Regions from separate parts of the Anaeromicrobium sediminis genome, predicted to be linked through region 2. Evidence: a T-box and tRNA genes for the amino acid it is inferred to sense, from the RefSeq annotation. Region 2 holds a T-box; the other regions hold tRNA genes.

Region 1 (3,223 bases), 150 kb from region 2:
ACTCCGTATTATGCGTTTTTATTGCATTAATAATATTCATATTATGCAAATGGGTTTTTGGGGTACAAGATACATTAGATATATTTATATCTTTTATATCTTGTACCCCTTTTCTCTCACGACTACCATTGTTGCATTTGTAAATCTTTTTTTTAAGTAATTTATTATGTAAAAGTAATCCATCAATATCTAATTTATTATCATATCCTTCAAATATTAAATTTGTGCCCCCAAAATATAACTTACTTATATTCTTACTTTTTGGATCACACTTATTAAATAAATTCATTAATGCTACTTGTACTTTTTCAGCTTCTTCATAAATAGTAAAAATTTTATTACTACAAAAAACTAACCTAAATCTATGACGCTTTTCACTATGAGAAAAAGTAGTATATCCGAATATAGGCATTATATTTAATTGCCTACATCTACTTATTTCTTCCTCAATTGTAGTCCCTTTGTCAAAATCTAGTGCAAATAATTGTTGTGAAATCCAATTTTCATCTTTACTTCCATTTAAAAAAGCAGGTCTAAAAGTACATCCTTGTACCATTAAACCTGCTAAATCGCTTATACCTATATTACATTCAGATTTCTCTAACCTTTTAACAATCTTTCCTATTTCATCTCCTTTTGGCTTACTATTATATTTCTTTTCATCTAACATACATTTAACTTTCATGTTTAAAGTCCCCCTTTTTAATCTGTAATTATAAATTTCTGCTGCATAATCTATTAGTGACTATTTAGAAACAATTTTCTCTATCATCTTCCAATTCCTTTTAAGTTTCCTAGCTCACTAGATAGTTATCATATCTTTACTTTAAATTTCTCTTTTACCGTACCTGTGTAGATATTTTTTTAATTAATGTCATATAAATCACTCCTTTCTTTAATTGTATTTTTGTTTTTAGGCATAAAAAAAAGGACTTCCACTAATTAATAATGGAATATCCTCTACTGGCTTAATTTTTTATAAAGTTTTGGATTACTTTCTTCTAAGTAAGGTCATTACCATATAATACATCTTTCTAAATCTCCTATTTGGCTATTGAATTACCTTTATTTTGACGTTTAGTTGGTTTGTAGCGTACATTTAGTAGTTGGTTATCTATAATACCTCCTAACCCTTTTTCCCATTGGGTCTTTATTAAATGCATTCCAATATGCAAAATATGTATAGTTCTCCGTATCATATATCATTTTTTGGATCAATCTCTGATAGGGCTGATTTTTTAAGGGATTAAGGATATTTTCTAAACCGTTACATTTGATCTTTATTAAATGCACTCCAACATGCAAAATATGTATAGTTCTCCCTATCATATAACATCTTTTTTGCCAATCTCTGATAGGGCTGTTTTTTTAAGGGATTAGGGATATTTTCTAAAACTTCACATACTTTGTACTTCTTATTCTTTACCACTTAGAGCCCACCCAAATTTTTAGCATGAGAGTGGATTTTACGTTAAAAATTGAATATATATGGATTTTAATTGATACTTCAATATTCATTTTCAACCTCTGTGATGGTGTGTTTTAAATGGCTTTAAGGATTTTCTAAACCTGGATATTTTACTTTTTATTTGTTTTTTTTACACCTAGCCATTATAAGCTATTTTTTTACCCGATGGTATTATGATACCTTTTGGGCATAAATTCCCTTTTATGATCATTATATAGCTTTTAAAAGGTATCTTAAAGGTAGGAATATAGATTAGAATTATTTTTATTTGTATAAATATATGGTATAAGTACTTTACAGGTAATGATAGTAGTTGTAAGATACAGTAGAAAGTAATAAATTCATTTATTTCTAATTGTAAAAATCGCTGAATATATTGAAATTACTAAGCCAGATCCCTATTAAAATAAAAAACGGACTCAAAATCCGTTGGGGGCAACTCCGTGAGGGTTCGAGTCCCTCTTTCGGCACCATTGAAATACCTAGTGTTGAGTACACTAGCTTATTTCATTTTCGTGAAATTACCTTCTAACCTTCTAACCATTCTTCTAACGGACTAAAACCTATTGCACTCGCTTTATATATTTCCAATAAAAAAAGAACCTTATTGGTTCTCTTCTTACTTAATCTCTTCATTTATATTATTTAAAGTTAAAAAATGTTTAGTTTATTGCCAATCTACTACTTCCGTATATGGATGTGTTTCAGCAAATAACTGACATTTGTAAACAAGATTTATATAATTTTCTAAATTCTCACTCCTGTATCTAATTGCCCAATCCCATGCTTCCTTCTCACACCTTTCAACCTCTGTATCAGATACGATTTGTATTACCTTCCCATTTTCAATCTTTAAAGAGCCTTTATGTCCACATACAATATGACCTAATTCATGTAGCACCCTTAATATTAATACCTCTCCATAGCTTTTAGCCCAAAGTGGTTCATTAGTGTAATTTCTCCAATAAGTCAACCTTGCATTAACAAATATATCTAAGTAATTACGATATGACTTTTGTACTATTGGATGTTCATGAAAAAAAATGTGGCTTTCAGGCGAGATTGATTCTACCAACTGAATTACTTCAAGTGGTGGTTTTATAAATTTAGAATCTAAAATATTTTTCGGAACATTAACACCTTTTGGAATTTTAATATATTGTGAAACTGTCATATTTTCTCCCTCCTTAATATTTTTAATATGATACAAGAGCAACTTTTCGTTTTATATCTCCATATATTACAATTGCATATTATCAAGCCATTATTTCTAAGCTAATTTTTCTAAAAAGAAAGCATTATCATTTTTTAATTTCTTGTTTTATCCTTCTAATGATGAAAACATAAGTATCTAAAATCTCTAAAAAAATTTCGCCTAACTATTCTTCCATAAAACTTAATGACTTTTCATCCACATATAGTGGTTTATGTAATTATTCGGGATATAAGCTTATCTTCAACCCATAAACCTATATGTTGTACATGTATAACATTACTATTATATACACATATTGTAAATTATTCAATGCGTAATAACCATTGAACTTTTACCCAACACTTTACTATCTAAAATGCTAGATACTTCTTTTTGGTCTTCTTTAAACAAATGGGTGTATATATCTTTATGACTCCTTAACTATTAGTACAAATTTATCCAAAGTAATTTAAAATCCGTTAAAGGCAACTCCGTGAGGGTTCGAGTCCCTCTTTCGGCACCATTGAAATAGCTAGGGTTGAGTGCCCTAGCTTATTTTA
Region 2 (3,223 bases):
CTACAGGCACTGTACCACAGTCATCACAATATACTACAGGAATAGGCGTTCCCCAATATCTTTGTCTAGAGATTAACCAATCTCTAAGTCTAAAGTTGATAGTTTTCTTCCCTAGGCCTTCTTCTTCTAGGAAGTTTACCATCTTCTCTATTCCTTCTTTACTATCTGTACCATTAAAGTCTCCAGAATTTATCATTATCCCTTCCCCAGTATAGGCACATTCCATGTTTTCATCTAGTTTCATATCCTTAGGTTCTATTACAGGAATTATATCAAGATTATATTTCTTTGCAAATTCAAAATCCCTTTCGTCATGGGCAGGTACTGCCATAATAGCACCAGTACCATAATCCATAAGTACATAGTTTGCTATGTATATTGGAATTTTCTTACCATTAACAGGGTTAATAGCATATCTTCCTAGGAAAACTCCCTCTTTTTCTACTGTTGTAGACGTTCTTTCAATTTCAGACATATGTTGTAATTTTTCTTTGAATTTAGTTACAGACTCTTCATTCTCAGTTCCTTTTGCTAACTTTTGAACATATGGATGTTCTGGAGCTAAAACCATATATGTTACTCCACAAATAGTATCTGGTCTAGTAGTAAATATATCTAATTTTTCCTCAAACCCATCAATATTAAAGGACATTTCTGCTCCAGTACTCTTACCAATCCAATTTTTTTGCATTATTTTAACTTTTTCTGGCCATCCCTTTAATTTTTCTATATCCTCTAATAATTCATCTGCATAATCTGTTATTTTAAAATACCATTGACTTAAATCCTTTTTACCTACTGCCGTATCACATCTCTCACATAGGCCACCAACAACCTGTTCATTGGCAAGAACTGTTTCACATGATGGACACCAATTTACAGGATATTTTTTCTTATATGCTAGTCCATTTTTATACATTTGTAAGAAAATCCATTGAGTCCATTTGTAGTAATCTGGATGACAAGTAGCTACTTCCCTATTCCAGTCATAACTTATGCCTAATTCTTTTAATTGATTTCTCATCTCTTCAATATTTTCCCAAGTCCATTTGTTAGGATGTATTCCATGCTTAATGGCAGCATTTTCTGCTGGAAGACCAAAGGAATCCCATCCCATAGGATGAAGAACATTATAGCCTTTCATTTTTTTAAATCTAGCTAACACATCACCTATAGAATAATTTCTAACATGTCCCATATGTAACTTTCCTGATGGATAAGGAAACATTTCTAAAACATAATATTTTTCTTTTTCTGTATCATTCTTTGTCTCAAAGGCATTATCCTTATCCCATGAGCTCTGCCATTTTTTTTCAATTGTACTAAAATCATACCTAGACATAAAACTCCTCCTAATTTTCTTCTAATTTGTTTATTTACAAAAAAAAGTACCAAAAATACTTCTCATCCACCTAGTAGGGACGAGAAATACCCGCGGTACCACCCTAATTGACATGTCCATGTCCTCTTTAATAGTTTTATAAAGGTAACTAACCTATTTATTTCCATGAGGCAAGTTCAAATTTTCCTTCTACCGATTCACACCAACCATCGATTCTCTGAAAAAAATCCAATTTTACTACTCCTCTATTTTACTATATTTACTTTTAATTCCACAAAATTTACTTTATTATAATTTGTTTTTTAGAAGTTGTCAAGGCATATATCCTTAGCATCTTTCCATACTCTTTCCACTCCATAAAAAGCTCTCTCATCTTCTGTAAAGACATGAACAACCACATCTATATAGTCTAGTAATATCCATTTACCATCCCTATAACCTTCCTTATGACCTAATAAAACTGCTTTTTCTTTCAGTGATTTTTCTATTTCATCAGCAATAGCCTTTACTTGTCTTGTGGATTTTCCATGGGCTATAATAAAAAAATCCGCAATATTAGATACATTATTTATATCTAAAATCCTAATATCTAATCCCTTCTTTTCATCGATTGCCTTTATTATGATTTTTACCGTTTCCATAGTATTATTTATCATAAAATCCTCCTAGCTACAATATGTTTGTTAAAGCATAAATATATATGGAATAAATGTTAAATAAGGTAATTTCTAGACCTGCTGAAAAACTCTTTTAATAAGTAAAAATACATCCTTATTTATTATTAGTCAATCTTTTGAAATAATAGAACAGGTTTATCCTATAAACTTAATATTAATTAACTTTATTCTTTTTATCATTTCCCTTATTATTATATTTATCTTTACTTCTAAATTCTATAACATTAACTATTATATAGTTAATTAATATTAATATCAATCCTAAGCCTACTAATTTATTTGCTATCCTATTCATGTTAAAAAAATAAAATGTCATTCTAGAATGACATTTTATTTTTTACTTCCTATCGATTATACACAAGTCTATTTACTAGTTCTTTTACCCCGTCTAAATCAGGTATAAAATAACTAACGCCATTTATGGTTTTCACATCACCAGGTATTGTAGTCATTTGGATGGATCCTAAATCAAAATCCTTAGCCATTATAGCTAAATATGTCATAGTAGATAAGGGCATATCCGTATCCACATAAGAACTGAAAGTCTTTATAAGCCTTGGAAATTTAACTATAATACTAGGTGATTTAACCTTTTTTATAATTGCATTAATAAACATTTGCTGTGCTTGTATTCTTCCTAAATCTTGATTTTTATACCCTTTTCTAAATCTAACAAATTGCATAGCCTTATCTCCATCTAGTACCTGCTTACCCTTTTTTATATTTATTCTTAAAGGAGGATCTGCATAAGGATCATAATACTTCATGTTCATAGGAACATCCACTTCTATTCCTCCTAATGTATCTACTACCTTTCCTAATCCTTCATAATTTATCTTTACATAGTAATCTATAGGAACACCTAATAAATCCTTTACAGCTTTCTTTGTAAGTTCCATACCTCCATAGACATGGGCATGATTTATTTTATCTTTTTTACTTCTTCCTCTTATTACAACTCTTGAATCTCTAGGTATAGATATGACGCTTATTTCTTTCGTATCCGTATCAATAGAAGCTAACATCATAGTGTCAGTTCTGGCCTTTTGTGAATTTTTTAAATTTTTAGCATCTACTCCTACAGCTAGAATGTTTATTTTTCTTTTTTCACTAACTTGTCTGGAATCAACTTCTGTATTTTCTGTAGCAAATTCCTTTTGTTCTATACTATTTAAAAAAATGTAGGTACCAGAGCCCATCACAA
Region 3 (3,223 bases), 570 kb from region 2:
CCTAATTTAGTAAGGGAAGTTAGATCAAAATTAGATATAAATGGATTCGAAAATGTGAAAATATTCGTATCTGGTGGATTAAAGCCAGAAAAAATCAAATTATTATCAGAAGCAGGTGCAGATTCATTTGGAGTTGGAAGTTATATATCTGGTGCTTCAGCTATAGATATGACTATGGATATAAAAGAAGTAAATGGACAACCTGTGGCAAAAAGAGGAAGAATTCCTGGGATGATAGAAAACAAAAAGTTAAAAAAGATTTTTTAATAAACTTTTGGAGGTATATTAATGCCTAAGTTTAATAAGAGCATATTTTTAATAATATTTATAATTAGTTTATGTTTACTTCAAGGATGCCAGGTGAAAAATACTGAAAATGAAGAAGTAAAGGTTATAGAGGAGAAAAAAGTCACTTCAAAGTACGGTGGTACTTTAAGAATACCAGTAGTACAAGCTAAAACTCTAAATCCTTTATTAGATAATAGTAGATCAATGTATTATTTTAATAAATTAATATATGAGAGTTTGTTTGAAGTAGACAAGGATTTAAACATAACTCCATTGTTAGCGGAGGATATTAATTATGTAGACGAGACTACTCTTATAATTAATTTAAAAAATAATATAAAATGGCAAGATGGGTATAACTTTAATTCTGATGATGTTAAATTTACAGTGGATGCACTGAAAAAAAACATATATGGAGATGAAATATCAACCTATGCGTATTTAGTTGAAAATATTAAAAGTATAAATACTAAGGGATCTTATTCTGTAGAAATTAAATTAAATAAACCTGATTATAAGTATGAGAGAAAGTTAATTTTTCCAATAATACCTAAGCACAAATTTAAAACAATAGGAAATGTATATACTAGTTTAGATATAATTCCCATAGGAACTGGACCTTATGAAGTTGAATCTTATGAAAAGCGTAAAAGAGTGTTACTTAGGGCTAGAGAAGACTATTGGAATGAAAAGCCCTATATTGATTTTATAGAAGGAATATATGTTCCAACAGACGCAGCGGCATTATCATTGCTGCAATCTGAGGAAGTTCATGTTGTAGAAGCCGATTACTATGATTGGGATAAATATAAAGAAGATGAAAATCTTATTATTCATGAATTTTCTACTCTGGAGCTTGAATTTATCAATATAAATTTAAATGATGAAAAATTAAGAGACATAAACTTAAGAAAAGCTATTTACTATGGAATTGATAGAACTAAAATAATTGATGATATATATTTAGGCCATGGAACAATACTCAATTACCCCTTTGTAAAGTATGACCTGGGAAATAATAAAAAGGACCCTAAAGATACGGTGGAGGCTTTTAAGTATTTGGCTAATATGGAGACTAACAATAGAATAAAGTTGAACTTATTAGTGAATGATAGTGATGAAAGAGTAAAATCTGCTAAATATATATTAAATGATTTAGCACAAATAGGTATTGATGTTAATGTTCAAGTAGTTAATTGGGATGAATATATGAAAAGAATAAAAATGTCAGACTATGATATGGTTTTAATGGGTGTGGATTTGAAAGAAAGTTTAAGTACTGATTTCTTGTTAAATTCTAGCCAAAACCCTTTTTTCTCTTATAAAAATGAAGAGTTAAATGTACTTACAAGCAAACTACCTGGTGTAGCTAATGAGCTAGACAGGGAAGTTATTAGAAAGGAAATTACAGATATATATATGAATGATATGTCTTATATAAGCCTTTTTATAAGAAATAAAGCTATAATTAGTTCAAAAAAAATAAAGGGAAGTTTATCACCAAACCTATTTAATATATATAATAATATTAACAAGTGGTATATAGAGAATTGATCTAATTAAAGAAGTTATTTAAAATTGTGAATATAAAACCATAAGGTAATATAGGGGAAACATTCCCCTATATCCTTCGCAATAAATTAATATGTGACAACTTACATTTGAACAATGTTAATATATTGACATTGAATTTTAAAAATTATATAATTGAACTGACATAAAATTTAATATGTGGATGTGGTGGAACAGGCAGACACGCTGTCTTGAGGGGGCAGTGCTCACAGGGCGTGCGGGTTCAAATCCCGCCATCCGCACCAAAATTACATATAGACTACTCTAAAGAGTAGTCTACATTGCAATATGAAGGAAAAAGACAAAAAAATACTTTTTTGTAAAAATAAACCAGTTGATAAACTGCTAGGAGGATAAAATAAGTGAGTATATTAAGAAGGTGTAAAAAGGCCGTAATAACCTTAGCTGCTACATCTATTCTGTTAATACCTATAACTGTAGAAGGTTTAGATAAAGGGATAATTATAGGAGACAATGTAAATATAAGAAATGCTACAGATTTGAATTCTAAAGTTGTAAGTACTATTAAACTAGGTTCTTATGTGGACGTTTTAGAAAATAATAAGAATTGGTATAAGGTACAAGCAAATGATAAGACAGGATGGATATACGGAGACTATATAGTTGTAGATGGTTCCAATGATAATTATAAAAAGGGAGTAGCTACATCTAATGTGAATTTTAGAAAAGAACCTAATATGAAAGGGTCAATTATAAAGACTATTAAAGAGAACACAGAAGTTTTAATTGTAGAATCAAAAGAGGATTGGCTAAAAGTAGAATTAGATAATGTACAAGGGTGGCTAAATAAAAACTACGTTAAAGTACAATCTAACTATCCTAAGGGATTTATAAAAGGAAACAGTGTTAATATTAGAGAAAAAGCTAATAAAGAAGCTAATGTAATTGCCAAAGTAAACTCTCAAGAAGTATCAATTATGGGATATGAAAGTGATTGGTATAATATAGTACTTGCAAATGGAAGTGAAGGGTGGACTCATAAAAGTCTAATTGATGTTGTAAGTAAAACAACTACCTCTAGAGGGGCGGCAAGTAGTAGAGCTTTAAGTGTGGTAAACATAGCTAAAGGCAAAATGGGTAAAAGATATGTATGGGGAGCCACAGGTCCGAATTCATTTGATTGTTCTGGTTTTACTTATTATGTGTACAAGCAATTGGGGATTAAATTACCTAGAGTATCAAGGTCTCAGGCAACTGTAGGTACACCTGTATCAAAAGGTCAATTACTTCCTGGAGATTTAGTATTTTTCAAAGGAAGCGCAGGCACGATAAATCATGTCGGTATATATATAGGAAATGGTGACTTTATACATTCTTCTTCTGGAAAGAAAGCTATGAAAGT
Region 4 (3,223 bases), 580 kb from region 2:
ATCAATGAAAATTATTACAACAACAGTTATAACAGTTATTGTAGTAGTGATATGCTTTATCTTAGTAATAATGGATGCATATAATGGAAATCCCATATCAAAAGGAATTGCAACTGGAAAAATCAATGATTATGTCAAAACTACTTATGAAGAATATGAATTAATAGTTGGAGAGACAAGATATAGTTTCGATTATGGTAATTATTGGTCTTATGTGTATTCGAAAAAGGATATTGATATGCATTTTAATGTGATGTATAAACATGGAAAAATATATGACAATTTTGAATTTCAAGTTTTGAGTGGACAGAATACCTGTTTACGAATGGAGAAGGAGTATACACTGTTTATTAGTTCGTTATTAAAAAAAGAATATCCATATACATATAAAAATGCAGCAGTACAGTACGTTGAAATGGATTATGAAAAGAAGTTTGATGGAAAATTAAATAAGCCCTTAGATATTAATGATGCAAAATATATGAAAGTATCTCTTTTTTTGAACAATGTAGATGGGTCTGTTGAATCTCTTGCATCCAATTTGAAAAAACTACATCTGATACTAACTAAAAATGGATATTATTTTGATGAATATGATCTTGTGATTGAAAGTTATATTAGAGTATCAAGCATTAAAAGTAATATGATAGATGAGAAATTAGTTGAACTTATTCAATATGCATTAGATAATAGGGAAGAAGCTATTGAAAAATATGGATTTTGGGTAAATAAATAATATGAAAAGCTGTTAAGACCGTCATCTAACATACTATTTTCAGACATTCCACTAGACCCATGTGGGACGTCGCAATATAGCAAGCTCGTTAGGTGGAATAATCAGTTGACGATTATCTACATTATGCGTTCCATGTGTTAGTGGCTTTTAATAAGTTATTTTAATTTTAAATAGGATAAACGGAGAGATTAAATAAAGAGAGGACCAATAAGGTTCTTTTTTTATTGGAAATAAACAAAGAGAGGTCCAATAAGGTTTTAGTCCGTTAGAAGAATGGTTAGAAGGTTAGAAGAAAATTTCATAAAAATAAAATAAGCTAGGGTACTAAACCCTAGCTTATTCAATGGTGCCGAAAGAGGGACTCGAACCCTCACGATGTTTCCATCAACGGATTTTGAGTCCGTCGCGTCTGCCAATTCCACCATTTCGGCCTATCTACTACATTTCACACGTTGGTCACTATGGATTTTCACCAAATACACCAAACGGATTATCTGCTGATAACAAATATAATAGCACTTTTACCATAGAATGTCAATAAAGTCTTTGATAATTAAGTCAGTTAATATTTCTAGACGTTTAAGCACGTCAAGCAAGAGCATATTTGTTAAACAATATTGTCAGAAAGTATATGAAGTTCATATGTAGATTGGTAAGGAATAATCCGTTATGTACTTTTAGTGTTACTACGTTTAAACTCGGATGTAAATCTATTCAAAGGAATTTACAGTATACATTCTTTGGTGGGTAAAATCTGTTAAAAATTGAAAAGTAACACAATAAGATTGTGAAACATTCACAGACCCTAAGTTTTTGAGCATTGGCTGGTGATATATTATTGAATTTGCTGTTTCTTAAAAATTAAAGTATATATAATGTAAATCACAGTATAAAAAGCAGCTATTACTAAACTAAAATATGTTCCGAATTTTTTCATTTCATCAGGGAAAACACCTTGACTTTGAAAACCAATAATTGATAATAGTGAAATTATGATTAGTATGATTAATCCATTTAAATTTCTATTGCTGAACTCTTTCAATGCATAGGCTTTGATGGCAATTCTTATTAACTTCCCTATGAGTCCTGTAAATGTGTATATATAACCCCGGCTTATACTATCCCATTCATTCGCAAACATTATCATATTTATTATAATCACCACAAATATCCCAAGCCTATTGCAATTAAATGGGTTAGTCCATACTTTTATATTTCTTTCGATTCTGCGTCCAGTCAAAAACTCACCAAAACTTAAAAACATAACTTTTTTCGAATAGAATAGGTAATACGTTATTACTCCACCTAGTATTAATACCGTAAGAATTACTGCACCAGTAATATTCATTTCATAATAAATATTTATACCTGTAATGGTATTAAATATCGATACAACTGATCCTATTACTAGATTTACCATGTAAAAGTCTATAAAGCCTGCCAATATTGGATGAGGTCTAGATTTTACTACTCTTGATTTGTTAAATTGTTTATTTTCCATATTAAACCTCCATACACTATTCATTTTAAATTGTGGTCTCCATTGCAAGAATATGGAATGTTTTTTGATTTTAAGCAATCCATAAATTGGGCAATAACATGACAAGTATCATGTATTACAAAATAGATATATTTTCACTTTATTGTGTTACTACCTCAAATGCTATAGTAAAATAATTCCCAATATTATTATATATTACACTAATATTTTTAAAGTTCCTATCTAGAAAGTTAGAAACATAGGTCTTTGGTCTAAGGATTTTTAATTTACAGTTATGAATGAATTTATTAATATGAATTGTTCCCTCTGTTTGCTTCTTTGTACTCCTTATAATTGTTGTTTTGCCCATAAAAAAAGTACCTCCGAATTATTCTGTAATTAAACAAAAAATCAGTTGGTACTGAAGTTCAATAAATGGGTAAAAATGTCTATTTTGACTTTATGAGAACTAAAAAACAGACGCAAACAATTTTGGGCCCGTCGCGTCTGTTAATTCCACTATTTCTACCTATACATTATATCAGTATAACATAAAGAGGAAAACGATTCAAATGGTATCTTTTGAAGTTTGATACTGCACAAAAATTATGGTAAACTAATATAGTGTATGATAATATGAAAATAATGAAGGGGGAATTGTAATGGATCCATTAACTCATGCCATAATTGGATTGGGTATAGGCTCTTTTGCTCAAAATACAATGGATATAACTAATCCATTAGTAATTGGATGCGTAATAGGGTCTGTTATACCTGATATAGATGTAGTGGCTAGAATAAAAGACGATTTTTTATATTTAAAACACCATAGAGGAATGACACATACTATACCGGGATTAGGCGTTTTATCAGCTATCATAGCTGTGACATTAAAGTTGTTTTTTGTTGTGCCATTTATGCAATTATTTTTTTGGACTTTTTTAGGGGCCCTGTCTCATTCGCTTTTTGATATGTTAAATTCGTATGGAGTAAAGCTTTTTAATCCA

The links. The T-box of region 2 lies ahead of leuS (leucine--tRNA ligase). A T-box ahead of a tRNA ligase gene usually reads a tRNA of that ligase, here a tRNA-Leu.
Region 1: it has a tRNA-Leu gene. The T-box ahead of leuS (leucine--tRNA ligase) is inferred to sense a tRNA for this amino acid. The anticodon was not compared.
Region 3: it has a tRNA-Leu gene. The T-box ahead of leuS (leucine--tRNA ligase) is inferred to sense a tRNA for this amino acid. The anticodon was not compared.
Region 4: it has a tRNA-Leu gene. The T-box ahead of leuS (leucine--tRNA ligase) is inferred to sense a tRNA for this amino acid. The anticodon was not compared.

The regions. Positions count from the first base shown of each region.
Region 1 is NZ_NIBG01000001.1:160,194-163,416, reverse strand. Features, by position in the region: gene CCE28_RS00800 (hypothetical protein) at 1-685, opposite strand, end outside; gene CCE28_RS21960 (hypothetical protein) at 1,268-1,429, opposite strand; tRNA gene CCE28_RS21955 (tRNA-Leu) at 1,835-1,941, shown strand; gene CCE28_RS00795 (hypothetical protein) at 2,136-2,642, opposite strand.
Region 2 is NZ_NIBG01000001.1:6,696-9,918, reverse strand. Features, by position in the region: gene leuS (leucine--tRNA ligase) at 1-1,342, opposite strand, end outside; T-box leader at 1,415-1,597, opposite strand; gene rsfS (ribosome silencing factor) at 1,645-1,998, opposite strand; gene CCE28_RS21910 (hypothetical protein) at 2,174-2,314, opposite strand; gene CCE28_RS00055 (LCP family protein) at 2,364-3,223, opposite strand, start outside.
Region 3 is NZ_NIBG01000001.1:574,851-578,073, reverse strand. Features, by position in the region: gene CCE28_RS02910 (nicotinate phosphoribosyltransferase) at 1-267, shown strand, start outside; gene CCE28_RS02905 (ABC transporter substrate-binding protein) at 289-1,842, shown strand; tRNA gene CCE28_RS02900 (tRNA-Leu) at 2,020-2,105, shown strand; gene CCE28_RS02895 (C40 family peptidase) at 2,223-3,223, shown strand, end outside.
Region 4 is NZ_NIBG01000001.1:586,314-589,536, reverse strand. Features, by position in the region: gene CCE28_RS02965 (YfjL-like protein) at 1-736, shown strand, start outside; tRNA gene CCE28_RS02960 (tRNA-Leu) at 1,081-1,167, opposite strand; gene CCE28_RS02955 (hypothetical protein) at 1,572-2,237, opposite strand; gene CCE28_RS02950 (hypothetical protein) at 2,377-2,586, opposite strand; gene CCE28_RS02945 (metal-dependent hydrolase) at 2,879-3,223, shown strand, end outside.